DNA from 4 places in the Kitasatospora sp. NPDC036934 genome. Region 2 is predicted to be linked to each of the others. Evidence: riboswitches for the same ligand, from Rfam matches in the RefSeq annotation. Region 2 holds a riboswitch; each other region holds the start of a gene.
The links. A riboswitch is a leader RNA that binds a small molecule or an ion and turns the genes downstream of it on or off. The one in region 2 is predicted to bind cyclic di-AMP.

Region 1 (2,839 bases), on a different contig from region 2:
AGGACTTCGGCCACCGGATGCACCAGCTGCTCGGTGCCGCCGAGCACGGCCTGCCCGTCCACCGGAACTGACCCGCCGAAACCGAACGGCTCGCGGAATCGGAGCTCATCCCGGGAATCACGGGAGTTGACGCCCTGTTCGACACCTCGCGCACGCACCGCGAGGCCCCGGGAAACGGCGGTGGCCGGCCCGGCCGCACGAGAGCTGTCTCGTACGGCCGGACCGGCCGTGGGCGTGTCCCGCGCCCAGGTCCACTGGTGCGGCGATCACCCGGTCGAGCGGTCACCCGACATGACCATCCCGGGCGGTCGATTCGCCCCGCATCAGCGGTGGTTCACAGTCCTGCGGCAGGGAGCAGGCGGGTCAGAGCGCGACGCCGTGCGCCCGCAGGTAGGCGACCGGGTCGATGTCCGAGCCGTACTCCGGACCGGTGCGGATCTCGAAGTGCAGGTGCGGGCCGGTCACATTGCCGGTCGCGCCGGAGAGGCCGAGCTGCTGGCCGGTGGTGACGGTCTGACCGATCGACACGCCGATCGAGGACAGGTGCGCGTACTGGGCGTACTTGCCGTCGGCGAGCTTGATCTCGACCTCGTTGCCGTAGGCGCCGCCGTTGCCGGCCTTCACCACGACACCGTTGGCGACGGCGCGCAGCGGGGTGCCGGTGGAGGCGACGAAGTCCTGGCCGGTGTGGTGGCCGGAGGCCCACATCGAGCCGGCCACGCCGTAGGCCTCGCCCAGCACCGGGTTGGCCAGCGGGGCGACGTAGCCGGAGGTGGCGGCGACCGGGGCGGCCGTGACGGCCTGGGCCGGGGCGGCGGTCTGCACCTGGGTCTGCAGCTGGGCACCCGGCTTGGCGGCCTCGGTCCGGACCTGCGGCTGGGTGTCCGCGGCGGCGGAGGCGTCCTGGGTGGCCGGAGCGGTCGGCTTGGCGGGCTTCTCCGGAGCGGCGGGCTTCGCAGCGTCAGCGGCCTGACCGGCGTGGCCGGCCTGACCGGCGAGGGCCAGCTGCTGGCCCGGGAAGATCAGGTTCGGGTTGGCGCCGACGACCGAGCGGTTCTGCTCGTACAGCGCGTGCCAGCCGCCGTCGACGTGCTTGGCGTCGGCGATCTTCGAGAGGGTGTCGCCGCTGACGACGCGGTAGCTCTCCTGACCGGTGGCCGAGGCGCCGGCCACCGAAGCGCCGGTGGCGGAGGCGGCCGGAGCGGCCTCGTGCGAGGCCGCCGAAGCGGTGGCGGCGGCCGGGGCGGTGTGCGCCTGGGCGCTCATCGCGGTCACGAGCGGCAGGACGAACGAGGCGCCGGTGACGGCGGTGGCGATGCCGATGCGGGCGGCACGGGGCAGGGCGATACGACGAGCCTGTGCAGGCATGGAATTTTCCTCTCCGACGCCTGCGAGGTGAGCTGTCGGGTTCGGGCTGGAGTTGCCCGGCCGCTCATGCGCGGCTTCACCCCAAGCCGGTCCTGGTCGTCCGCGCGCTGAAAAGGCGCGAACTCCGGTCCGGCGACTTACCTGTGGGTCCCCCGCTCCTGCCGTACAGAGTTCGGTTCGAGCCACCGGGCAGCGGCAGGACTCGGCGTTCCACCCGGTGGATCCGTCCGGACTGGCCGGGCGGTCGCTGAACTAAAACTCATCCGTTCAGGTGAAGCAATGTCGATCTCTTGAATCCGCAACCACCCCCGCCGCCATGGTCACCCTCCGAATGATCCAGCACACCGTGCGTGCACAATCCATTCACCCGGCGCCACTGATCCACCACCCTGCGCCGACCACCCCACCGCGACGCGACCATTCGCTCACGCACCGCCACCGACCGACACACCACCCGGTGACCCTTGTCACGTACACCCCGTCGGACCAGGATCTGCCCCGTGACCACCTCTCAAGCAGGCACTCTGCGCCTGGGCACCGGGCAGGGTCGCTGGGTTCTCCTGGCAACGGTGCTCGGCTCCAGCATGGCGATGCTCGACGGCACCGTGGTGAACGTCGCCCTGCCCCGGATCGGCGCCGACCTCGGCGCCTCCCTCGCCTCGCTGCAATGGACCCTGAACGCCTATCTGCTCACCCTGGCGGGCCTGATCCTGCTCGGCGGCGCCCTCGGCGACCGCTACGGCCGGCGCCGGGTCTTCCTGATCGGCGTGGTCTGGTTCGCCGCCGCGTCCGCGGCCTGTGCCGCCGCCCCGACCATCCACGTGCTGATCGCCGGCCGCGCCGTCCAGGGCATCGGCGGGGCGCTGCTCACCCCGGGCTCGCTCGCCATGCTCCAGGCCGTCTTCCACCCGGAAGACCGCTCGGCGGCGGTGGGCCTGTGGTCCGGCCTGGGCGGGGTGTCGGCCGCCGTCGGCCCCTTCCTCGGCGGCTGGCTGGTGGACGGCCCCGGCTGGCGCTGGATCTTCCTGCTGAACCTGCCGCTGGCCGCCGCCGTCATCGCGGTGACCTCCCGTTACGTCCCGGAGAGCCGGGACGAGTCGGCGACGGGCCGCTTCGACGTACCCGGCGCGCTGCTCGCCGCGCTCGCCCTCGGCGCGATCACCTACGCGCTCACCGCCGCCGGGGAGGGCCTGTCCCCCGCCGTCTGGGTCACCGGGGCGACCGGCCTGCTGCTGGGCGCCGCCTTCGTGGCCGTCGAGCGGCGCACCCCCGATCCGATGCTGCCGCTCGGGCTGTTCTCCTCCCGGCTGTTCACCGCCGTGAACCTGGTCACCCTCTGCGTCTACGCGGCGTTCAGCGGCGTGTTCTTCCTGCTGGTGGTGCAGCTGCAGATCGTCTCGGGCTTCTCCCCGCTGGTCTCCGGCTTCGCGCTGGTGCCGATCACCGTGCTGATGCTGACCCTGTCCGCGCG
Region 2 (2,839 bases):
GAACCGGTGACTTCCCGGTGGCCGCCCAGGCGCCCGTCCGGCCCGGTCCGGTCCAGCGGTTACGGTCGACGCATGCCAGCTCAGCCCGAGGGCCCCCGGCCCGCCGCCCAGCCCGAACCGCAGCCCGCCCCGGAGCTCTTCACCTGGGAGTTCGCCGCCGACCCGTACCCCGCCTACGCCTGGCTGCGCGAGCACGCCCCGGTTCGCCGCACCACCCTGCCGAGCGGCGTGGAGGCCTGGCTGGTGACCAGGTACGCGGACGCCCGGCAGGCGCTGGCGGACAGCCGGCTGTCGAAGAACCCGGCGCACCACAGCGAGCAGGCGCACCGCACCGGCCGGGTGGGCATCCCGGGGGAGCGGCAGGCGGACCTGATGACCCACCTGCTGAACATCGACCCGCCGGACCACACCCGGCTGCGCCGCCTGGTGTCGAAGGCGTTCACCCCGCGCCGGGTGGCCGAGTTCGAGCCGCGGGTGCAGCAGTTGACCGACCGGCTGATCGACGGCTTCGCCCAGCGCGGATCGGCGGACCTGATCCACGAGTTCGCCTTCCCGCTCCCCATCTACGCGATCTGCGACATGCTGGGCGTGCCGGCCGAGGACCAGGACGACTTCCGGGACTGGGCCGGGATGATGCTGCGACACACGAAGCCGGGCCAAGGCGGCGGCCAACGCGGCGGTGTGGGGCGGGCGGTGAGGCGGATGCGGGCGTACCTGCTGGAGCTGATCCACCGCAAGCGGGCGGACCTCGGCGACGACCTGATCTCCGGTCTGATCCGGGCGAGCGACCACGGCGAGCACCTCACCGAGAACGAGGCCGCCGCGATGGCGTTCATCCTCCTCTTCGCGGGCTTCGAGACCACCGTCAACCTGATCGGCAACGGCACCTACGCGCTGCTGCGCAACCCGGAGCAGCGGCGCCTGCTGCAGGAGTCGGTGGCCCTGGGGGAGACCGGGCTGCTGGAGACCGGGATCGAGGAACTCCTGCGCTACGACGGGCCGGTGGAGCTGGCGACCTGGCGGTTCGCGACCCGGCCGCTGACCATCGGCGGGGTGGACATCCCGGTCGGCGACCCGGTGCTGGTGGTGCTGGCGGCGGCGGACCGCGACCCGGCCCGGTTCGCCGACGAGAACACCCTCGACCTGGCCCGGAGCGACAACCCCCACCTGGGCTTCGGGCACGGCATCCACTACTGCATCGGCGCCCCGCTGGCCCGGCTGGAGGGACGGGCCGCGCTGGCCACGCTGCTCTCACGGCTGCCCGATCTGCGGCTGGCCGAGAATCCGGAGGACCTGCGTTGGCGGGGTGGCCTGATCATGCGTGGATTGCGCGAACTTCCGGTCGAATTCAGTCCGGAAGCCCGCTCCCCGCACGCCCGTCCTGAGGCCCCGACACACTGACGTGACGTCGTCGAGCAGGCTCCAGATGCGGTGTGAACGAGCATCAAACCGGACAAAGCCCCGCTGTTGGTAGGCGATCGAGCACGCGCCGTAATTCTTGTGTGATGTCGGTGATATGAGCTTGTGATTGGTCTGAGGATCTGTCTAGTCTCCCTGGAGTTCGCAGCTGCGGACCCCGTGCGCGGAACGCCGAATCCTGCCCGCCGCGCGACGGGAAACCGACCAGACCCTGGGCAGGGGCGGGGGACCCAGGTTTGTTGCCGTCTCCCCACGGCTTGGGGTGAAGCCGCCCGAGCGGAATCGTTTCCGTCGACGGCGGCCGGGCCACCTCCCGGTCCGAACCCGACAGCTCACCTCGCAGGCGTGCGGAGAGGGACCTTCATGCTGTTCGTTGGAACTGGCCGTCATCGTCGTCGCTCCCAGGCCGAGAAGGCCATCGCCGTCGCCGGTGTGGCCGGCGTCGGACTCGCACTGCCGCTCCTCACCGCCACCGGAGCCTCCGCCGCCCCGGCCTCCGTCTGGGACTCCGTCGCCCAGTGCGAGAGCGGCGGCAACTGGAGCATCAACACCGGCAACGGCTTCTCCGGCGGCCTGCAGTTCACCCCCAGCACCTGGAAGGCGTACGGCGGCACCGCGTACGCGGCGCAGGCCAACCAGGCCAGCCGGGCGCAGCAGATCTCGGTCGCCGAGAAGGTGCTCGCCTCGCAGGGCCCGGGTGCCTGGCCGGTCTGCTCCGTCAAGGCCGGCCTGAGCAAGGGCGGCGCCCCGGCGGCCGTGGACACCTCCTCGGACGCCAAGCCGCAGTCCGCGCCGAAGCAGAAGGCCCAGCCGCAGGCCGCGAAGCCCGCCGCGAAGCCCGTCCAGCAGTACACCCCGAAGCACGCCGCGCCGAAGCAGGCCGAGCGGCCCGCCGAGCAGCCGGTGCAGCAGTACACGCCGAAGCACGCCGCCCCGCGCGCCGCCCAGGCCCCGTCCGCCCAGACCGGCCACGACTACACCGTCCGCTCCGGCGACACGCTGTCGACGATCGCCGCCGCCCAGGGCGTGTCCGGTGGCTGGCAGGCGCTGTACGACGGCAACCGCGGCACGGTCGGCGGCGACCCGAACCTGATCCTGCCCGGCCAGGTGCTGCACCTCGGCTGAGCCGTTCCGCACGGCTCCGGAAGCCGAACGGAGGAGGGGGCCGCGTCCGGCGGTCCCCTTCGTCCGCGTTCGTCCGTGATGGTGGGACAAGTCGGGTCGGGCAGGTGAACTACCGGTGGGTAGCGGGGCCACACGCTGAGACGGAGTCGAGGTCGACGTGGCCCCGGGAGCCCGGGCGGTTAGGCTCTGGTCGTAACGACTCCGCAATCCTCCGGCCGACCGGCACCACCGTCAGCCGGACCCTGCTTCCGCAAGGAGATGCTTCGTGCCGTCCATCGATGTCGTCGTAGCCCGC
Region 3 (2,839 bases), on a different contig from region 2:
AGCGTGGGGAGTTCATGTTCCAGCCGGAGCTGGTGATGCGGGGTTCCACGGGAGCCTGTGCGCGCTGAGGCCGGCGGGTGCCGTCCAACTGACGGGCCCCGGAGGGCGGTTGCTCTCCGGGGCCCGTCGGCGTGCGCGCGGGGTGGGCCGGCTGCTCAACCCTCCTGGGCGGCCGGGCGGTCGGTGCTGACCCGGTGGCCGTCGGTCGCGTCGCCGGTCCGGGTCTCGGTGCGGCGGCCGCGGGCCAGGTAGTCGCGCAGGACCAGTTCGACGGCGTCCTGGGGGTTCTTGGTGCCGGAGAGCAGCATCGCGTCGATCGCGAGGTTCGCGTCGAGCGTGACGGTGACCTGGGCCATGGTGACTCCTCCTCGGGTGCGGAGCAGCAGCATGCCCCGCGGACCGGGGTTTGACCATGCGGCGGTCGGCACGTGGGTACGCCGAAGCCCGGGGGGAGCGACCAGACTCTCCCCGGGGCTGTCGGGCGACGGCGGCTGACAGCTGACAGATGATGAAATCTGTTATCCGTCAGCTGTCATTCGTCAGCCGTGCGGTGCGCATGGTGCGCGTGGTGTGCGCGGTGTCCTCAGACCCGGCCGGCGAAGTCCGGAGCCCAGTTGGCGATGGTCTGGAGGCGGACGCCCGAGCTCGGGTTGGCGGCCTCGACGTACTGGCCGTTGCCGATGTAGATGGCGACGTGGTAGACGCCGGAGTCCTGGCCGTTGTTCGACCAGAACAGCAGGTCGCCCGGCTGCAGGCTGTCCAGCGAGACGTGGGTGCTGGCGGCGGCCTGGTCGGCGGCGACGCGCGGGATGTTGATGCCCGCGGCGCGCAGCGCGGCCTGGGTCAGGCCGGAGCAGTCCCAGCCGCCGTTGCCGGTGCCGCCGTAGACGTACGCCTGACCGATCTTCGACTGGGCGAAGGAGACGGCCGCGGCCATGCTGCCGGTGGCGGTCTGGGCCGGGGCCGGGGTCTGCGCCTGGGCGGTCGGCTTCGAGGCGGGCTTGGAAGCCGGCTTCGAGGCGGTGGACGTGCCCTGGTCGATCGGCTTGGCGTTCACGGCACCGCCGTTCGCGGCCTGGCCGGACTTCTTCGAGCGGTCGAACCAGGCGAAGTCCGAGCCGGACGTGGTGGCGGTGGAGGACTGGTCGGCCTGGGCCGAGCCGCCGTCACCGAAGGTCAGCTGCTGGCCCGGGTAGATGGTGTCCGGGCCGTCGGTCAGGGTGCTGCGGTTGAGGTCGTACAGCCGCTGCCAGCCGCCCTGGACGTTGTGCTTGGTGGCGATCGAGGACAGCCAGTCGCCGTCGACGACGGTGTAGCTGCCGCCCTGGGCCTGCGCCTGACGCTTCTGCGCCCAGCTGCTGTTGGCGGAGGAGTCGGCGGACGAGGCGGAGTCACCCGAGGTCTGCGCCTGGTCCTGGGCGGGCGCGGCCGGCTTGGCGGGCGTCGCCGCCCGGGTCGGTGCCTGGGCGGGCTTGGTGGCCGGCTTGGCGGCGGTGGAGCCGGCCGAGGTGTCGACCGCGGCGGCGGCGCCGCCCTTGGTCAGCCCGGCCTGCACCGAGCAGACCGGCCAGGCGCCGGGGCCCTGCGAGGCGAGGACCTTCTCGGCGACGGCGATCTGCTGGTCCTTGGTGGCCTGGTTGGCCTGCGGGGCGTACGCGGTACCGCCGAAGGCGGCCCAGGTGCTGGAGGTGAACTGCAGGCCGCCGAAGAAGCCGTTGCCGGTGTTGATGCTCCAGTTGCCGCTGCTCTCGCACTGGGCGACCTTGTCCCAGGTGGCGACGGAGGCGGCGTTGGCGGTGCCGGTGGTCAGGCAGGGGACGGTGAGGCCGACGCCGGCGACGCCGAGGGCGGCGATCACGCGACGGGTGCGGCTGGACAGGCGGTTGCCGTTGGAAGGCAGCATGAAGACGCGGTCCTCTCCCACGCCTGCGAGGTGAGCTGTCGGATTCGGGCTGGAGTTGCCCGGCCGCGCTGTGGGCGCGGCTTCACCCCTAGCCCTGGACCGTTCCGGAAAACGGTCTAGGGCGACTTACCTGTGGTTCCCCCGCTCCTGCCGTGATGCGTTTTCGCGCTGCCAGGACATCCGACGGCAGGACTCGGCGTCGCGGATGAACTGGGTCCGTGTGGTCACGAACGGGGAGCACGTTATGCAGACGTAAGTTAAAACTGCAAATACCTGTGACGCACATCACGGTTTAGCGGGAAACGCCAAAAGGCTCGAAATTCATGATCGTAAATGATCGTTTTCTTGCAAATTAGCAGTGGATCGCGATAACTGGCTGCGTCTCAGGAATGAAGTGACGGAGCGTTGGAGCGTGACGGGGGCGCTCCCGCGCGCCGGGGGAGCGACGGCGAATCGAGTGCTGGACGGCGCGCCGACAATTCATCGACAAATGGCACCAGAACGGACATTGCGTCGTATTGCCCGCTTAACTCTCCTGTAGGGCGATCCGAACACGTCGAAAGGGCCCGGAACGCAGTCGTTCCGGGCCCTTCGGTGGTGCGAGTGCCGCGACGGGCGGTCGCGGGCTCTGCGGCGGGCGTTCCGCCGGGTCGTACGGGGAGGTGTCCGTCAGCCTTCCAGGGGCCCTTCGGCGGCCGCATGGGCGCGGCGGGAGCCCTCACCGGCCGCGGCGGTGGCGGCGGCTTCCGCCTCGGCCTCGGCCAGCTCCTCCGCCGTCGGCGTGGGCAGCGCGGCCAGGTAGGTGGAGGCGATCAGCTGGCCGACCGTCGGGTACGCGCCCAGCGGCGCCGCCGACGGGCAGCCGGTCTCCTCGGCGGCCGTGGCGAGCAGCTCGGAGTCCGCCTCCGGGCCGATCACGAGCGGGGCCAGCGCGGG
Region 4 (2,839 bases), on a different contig from region 2:
GCGTCCTGGGCGATCATCCGGGTCCGCTCGGCGGCGCCCAGGCTGTTGAGCAGCTTCTGGGCCTTGGCCAGCCGCTGCTGGATCTGCTGCTTGTTCTCGGCCAGCGAGCGGCGGGCCTGGTCCAGCTCGGCGAGCTTGGCCGCGGTCTCGGTGCGGCGCTGGTCGAGCCGGCGCTGACGGGCGACCAGCTCGTGCAGGGTCTCCTGCTGCCGTTCGGCGGCCTGGCCGAGGGTCCGGGCGCGGGCCAGGTAGCCCTCGGGGTCGGTGGAGAGCATCAGCTGGGCGGTCTGGGCCATCCCTCCGCCGCGGTACTCGGCCCCGGCCACCGTGGCGAGGTCCCCGCGCAGCTGGTTGAGCTGGTCCTGGGCGGCGGCGACCTCGCCCTGGAGGATCGTGGTCTCGCCGAGCAGCCGCTTCTGCGCCTCCTGGGCGGCGTTGTACTTCTCCGACGCCTGCTCGGCCTCGTCGTACAGCTGCTCGACCTGAGCCTTGACGTCCTTGCGGTCGGGCGCATCCGGCGCGCCGGGGGTGGCCTGGGCGCTGCCGGCGGTCGCCACGCCCAGGGCCGTGGTGGCGGCCGCGGTCAGTACCAGCGCACGGGCGAGCAGTTGGGAACGACGGTGCACGGGCATGGCTGCAGCGGCTCCATTCCTGCGGCGCGGCCCCGCGGCCGCGCCCTGCTGGGCGGCCGTCGAGCGGGAGTCCGGTGGCAGACGTTAGCGAGTCCGGGCAAGTGAGTCCAAACCCCTACCGACCCGAATATTTGACCCCTATTCGGACACCAGGCCGAGCAGCCGGAAAAGCCGCAGGCCCGGCCCTCCGTGACGGAGGACCGGGCCCGTGAACCTTCGAGCGGGGATCAGACCCGGACGATGGAGGCCAGCGGCATGTTGGAGACGGCCTCGTAGCGGACCGACGCACCCGGCTTGGGCGCGTGCAGCACCTGGCCGTTGCCCGCGTAGATGCCGACGTGGTGGGCGTCGCCGTAGAAGATCAGCATGTCACCGGGCTGGGCCTGGGAGATGTCCGAGCCGATCCGGGTGCCGGCGCCGGCCTGCTCCTGGGAGGTGCGCGGCAGCGACACACCCGCCTGGTTGAACGCCCAGACCATCAGGCCGGAGCAGTCGAAGGAGCCGGGGCCGGTGGCGCCCCAGACGTACGGGCTGCCGACCTTGGTGGCGGCGGCGGCCAGCGCGGCCGCGCCGTGCGAGCTGCCCGGGGCGACCTTGACCGGCGCGGCCGCGGCGCCCGAGCCGAGGTCGCTGCGGCTGCTGTCGCGCGAGGCGCGGTCGGCCGGCTGGACGGCCTTCGCGGCGGCGTCCGCCTTGGCCTTGGCGTCGGCGGCGGCCTTGTCCTCGGCCGCCTTGAGCGCCTGGCGCTCCTGCTCGGTCAGCGTGTTGAGCAGGTCCTGGGCGGCCTTCAGCTTGTTCTGGACCTCGTCCTTGGAGGCCTTCAGCTGCGTGGTGGTGGCTTCAAGCTCGCCGAGCTTGCTCTGGGCCTCGGTGCGGTCCTGGTCCAGCTTGCGCTGCTGGTCCTGGAGCTGCTTCAGCTGGTTCTTCTGGGTGCTGCCGGCCTGGTTGAGCGCACCGGCCTGGTTCAGGAAGTTGTCCGGGCTGGAGGAGAGCATCAGCTGGACGGTCGGGGATATCCCACCGTTGCGGTACTGCTCGCCCGCGATCTCGGCGAGGCCGCCCTGCAGGTCGGTCACCTGAGCCTGCTGCCGGGCCACCTGGTCCTGCATGCCGGAGACCTGCTTCTCCAGCTCCTGCTGCTTCTCCTGGGCGGCGTTGTACTTCTCGGTCGCCTGCTCGGCCTGCTCGTTGAGCTGGTCGACCTGCTCCTTGACCTGGTCCTTGGTCGGCTGCGGGTCGGCGTGCGCGCCGGTCTGCGCGGAGAGCGCGACGGCGGCGGCGGCGAAACCGGTCAGGATCGAGACACGAGCGCGACTGGCGGGCTTGGGACGACGATGGGACGCCACGAAGGCGGACTCCTTCTTCCTACATCCGCCTACCGGGTGAGCTGACGGGTTCGGGCCGGAAGCATGCCCTACGGCGCCTCACCGGCCTCACCTGCGGCCGACCTGGCGCCGATTCACCCCGGAGGAACGTGGTTCCCCGGCTCCGCTCCGCAGCGCCCCCGACTACTGGGCTCCCCTGTCGGGCAGTCGCTTCGACCTGCCCCGCTGTTTCGCGAACTCGACGGTAACCACCGCCGCCACCCAGGCTGGGTGATCGACAGTGCGGTGGTTCGAGGCACGACCCTAGTAACTGAACCGTGATCCGTTCAAATCCTTGTCAGAAAAAAGACGGAAGATTGCCCATGTTCTTTTGTGAAAATGACTGATGGTGATCGCCGCCGGACGCAAAGCTGATCGACTCTCACCGATCGGCCATGAGGCGGGCGAACCCGAAGCGCCACCCCCGTCGGGAGGTGGCGCGGATCACAGGGCCGGAGCCGGCCCTTCGGGCGTGTCGGCTCGTCAGATCCGGCGGATCGTGTTGATCGACATGGCATCGGCCTTCATCACCTTCACCACGTCACCGGTGTGCGGCGCGTGGACCACCATGCCGTTGCCGATGTACATCGCGACGTGGTGCATGTCGCCGCCGTAGATCACCAGGTCCCCGGGCTGGGCGGTGGCCAGTGTCACGGCCGTCCCGATGTGGCCCTGCTCCTGCGAGGTGCGCGGCAGCGAGACGCCGGCCTGGCCGTACGCCCAGACCATCAGACCCGAGCAGTCGAAGGTGCTCGGCCCGGTGGCGCCCCACACGTACGGCGAACCCTGCTTGCTCATCGCCTTGGCGACGGCCACGGCCGCGTAGCCGCTGGCCGGCGGAAG

Region 1: another riboswitch for cyclic di-AMP. It lies ahead of ACZ7BZ_RS28650 (M23 family metallopeptidase); the one in region 2 lies ahead of ACZ7BZ_RS16755 (transglycosylase family protein).
Region 3: another riboswitch for cyclic di-AMP. It lies ahead of ACZ7BZ_RS05220 (transglycosylase family protein); the one in region 2 lies ahead of ACZ7BZ_RS16755 (transglycosylase family protein).
Region 4: another riboswitch for cyclic di-AMP. It lies ahead of ACZ7BZ_RS30830 (NlpC/P60 family protein); the one in region 2 lies ahead of ACZ7BZ_RS16755 (transglycosylase family protein).

What each region holds. Positions count from the first base shown of each region.
Region 1 is NZ_JBVJQR010000022.1:36,195-39,033, reverse strand. Features, by position in the region: gene ACZ7BZ_RS28655 (DUF2470 domain-containing protein) at 1-71, shown strand, start outside; gene ACZ7BZ_RS28650 (M23 family metallopeptidase) at 364-1,368, opposite strand; cyclic di-AMP (ydaO/yuaA leader) riboswitch at 1,371-1,556, opposite strand; gene ACZ7BZ_RS28645 (MFS transporter) at 1,869-2,839, shown strand, end outside.
Region 2 is NZ_JBVJQR010000009.1:292,217-295,055, forward strand. Features, by position in the region: gene ACZ7BZ_RS16750 (cytochrome P450 family protein) at 73-1,401, shown strand; cyclic di-AMP (ydaO/yuaA leader) riboswitch at 1,612-1,781, shown strand; gene ACZ7BZ_RS16755 (transglycosylase family protein) at 1,783-2,544, shown strand; gene eno (phosphopyruvate hydratase) at 2,810-2,839, shown strand, end outside.
Region 3 is NZ_JBVJQR010000003.1:15,196-18,034, reverse strand. Features, by position in the region: gene ACZ7BZ_RS05230 (LacI family DNA-binding transcriptional regulator) at 1-68, shown strand, start outside; gene ACZ7BZ_RS05225 (hypothetical protein) at 156-356, opposite strand; gene ACZ7BZ_RS05220 (transglycosylase family protein) at 584-1,903, opposite strand; cyclic di-AMP (ydaO/yuaA leader) riboswitch at 1,911-2,073, opposite strand; gene ACZ7BZ_RS05215 (sirohydrochlorin chelatase family protein) at 2,573-2,839, opposite strand, start outside.
Region 4 is NZ_JBVJQR010000026.1:88,560-91,398, reverse strand. Features, by position in the region: gene ACZ7BZ_RS30835 (C40 family peptidase) at 1-632, opposite strand, end outside; gene ACZ7BZ_RS30830 (NlpC/P60 family protein) at 860-1,978, opposite strand; cyclic di-AMP (ydaO/yuaA leader) riboswitch at 1,989-2,143, opposite strand; gene ACZ7BZ_RS30825 (C40 family peptidase) at 2,480-2,839, opposite strand, start outside.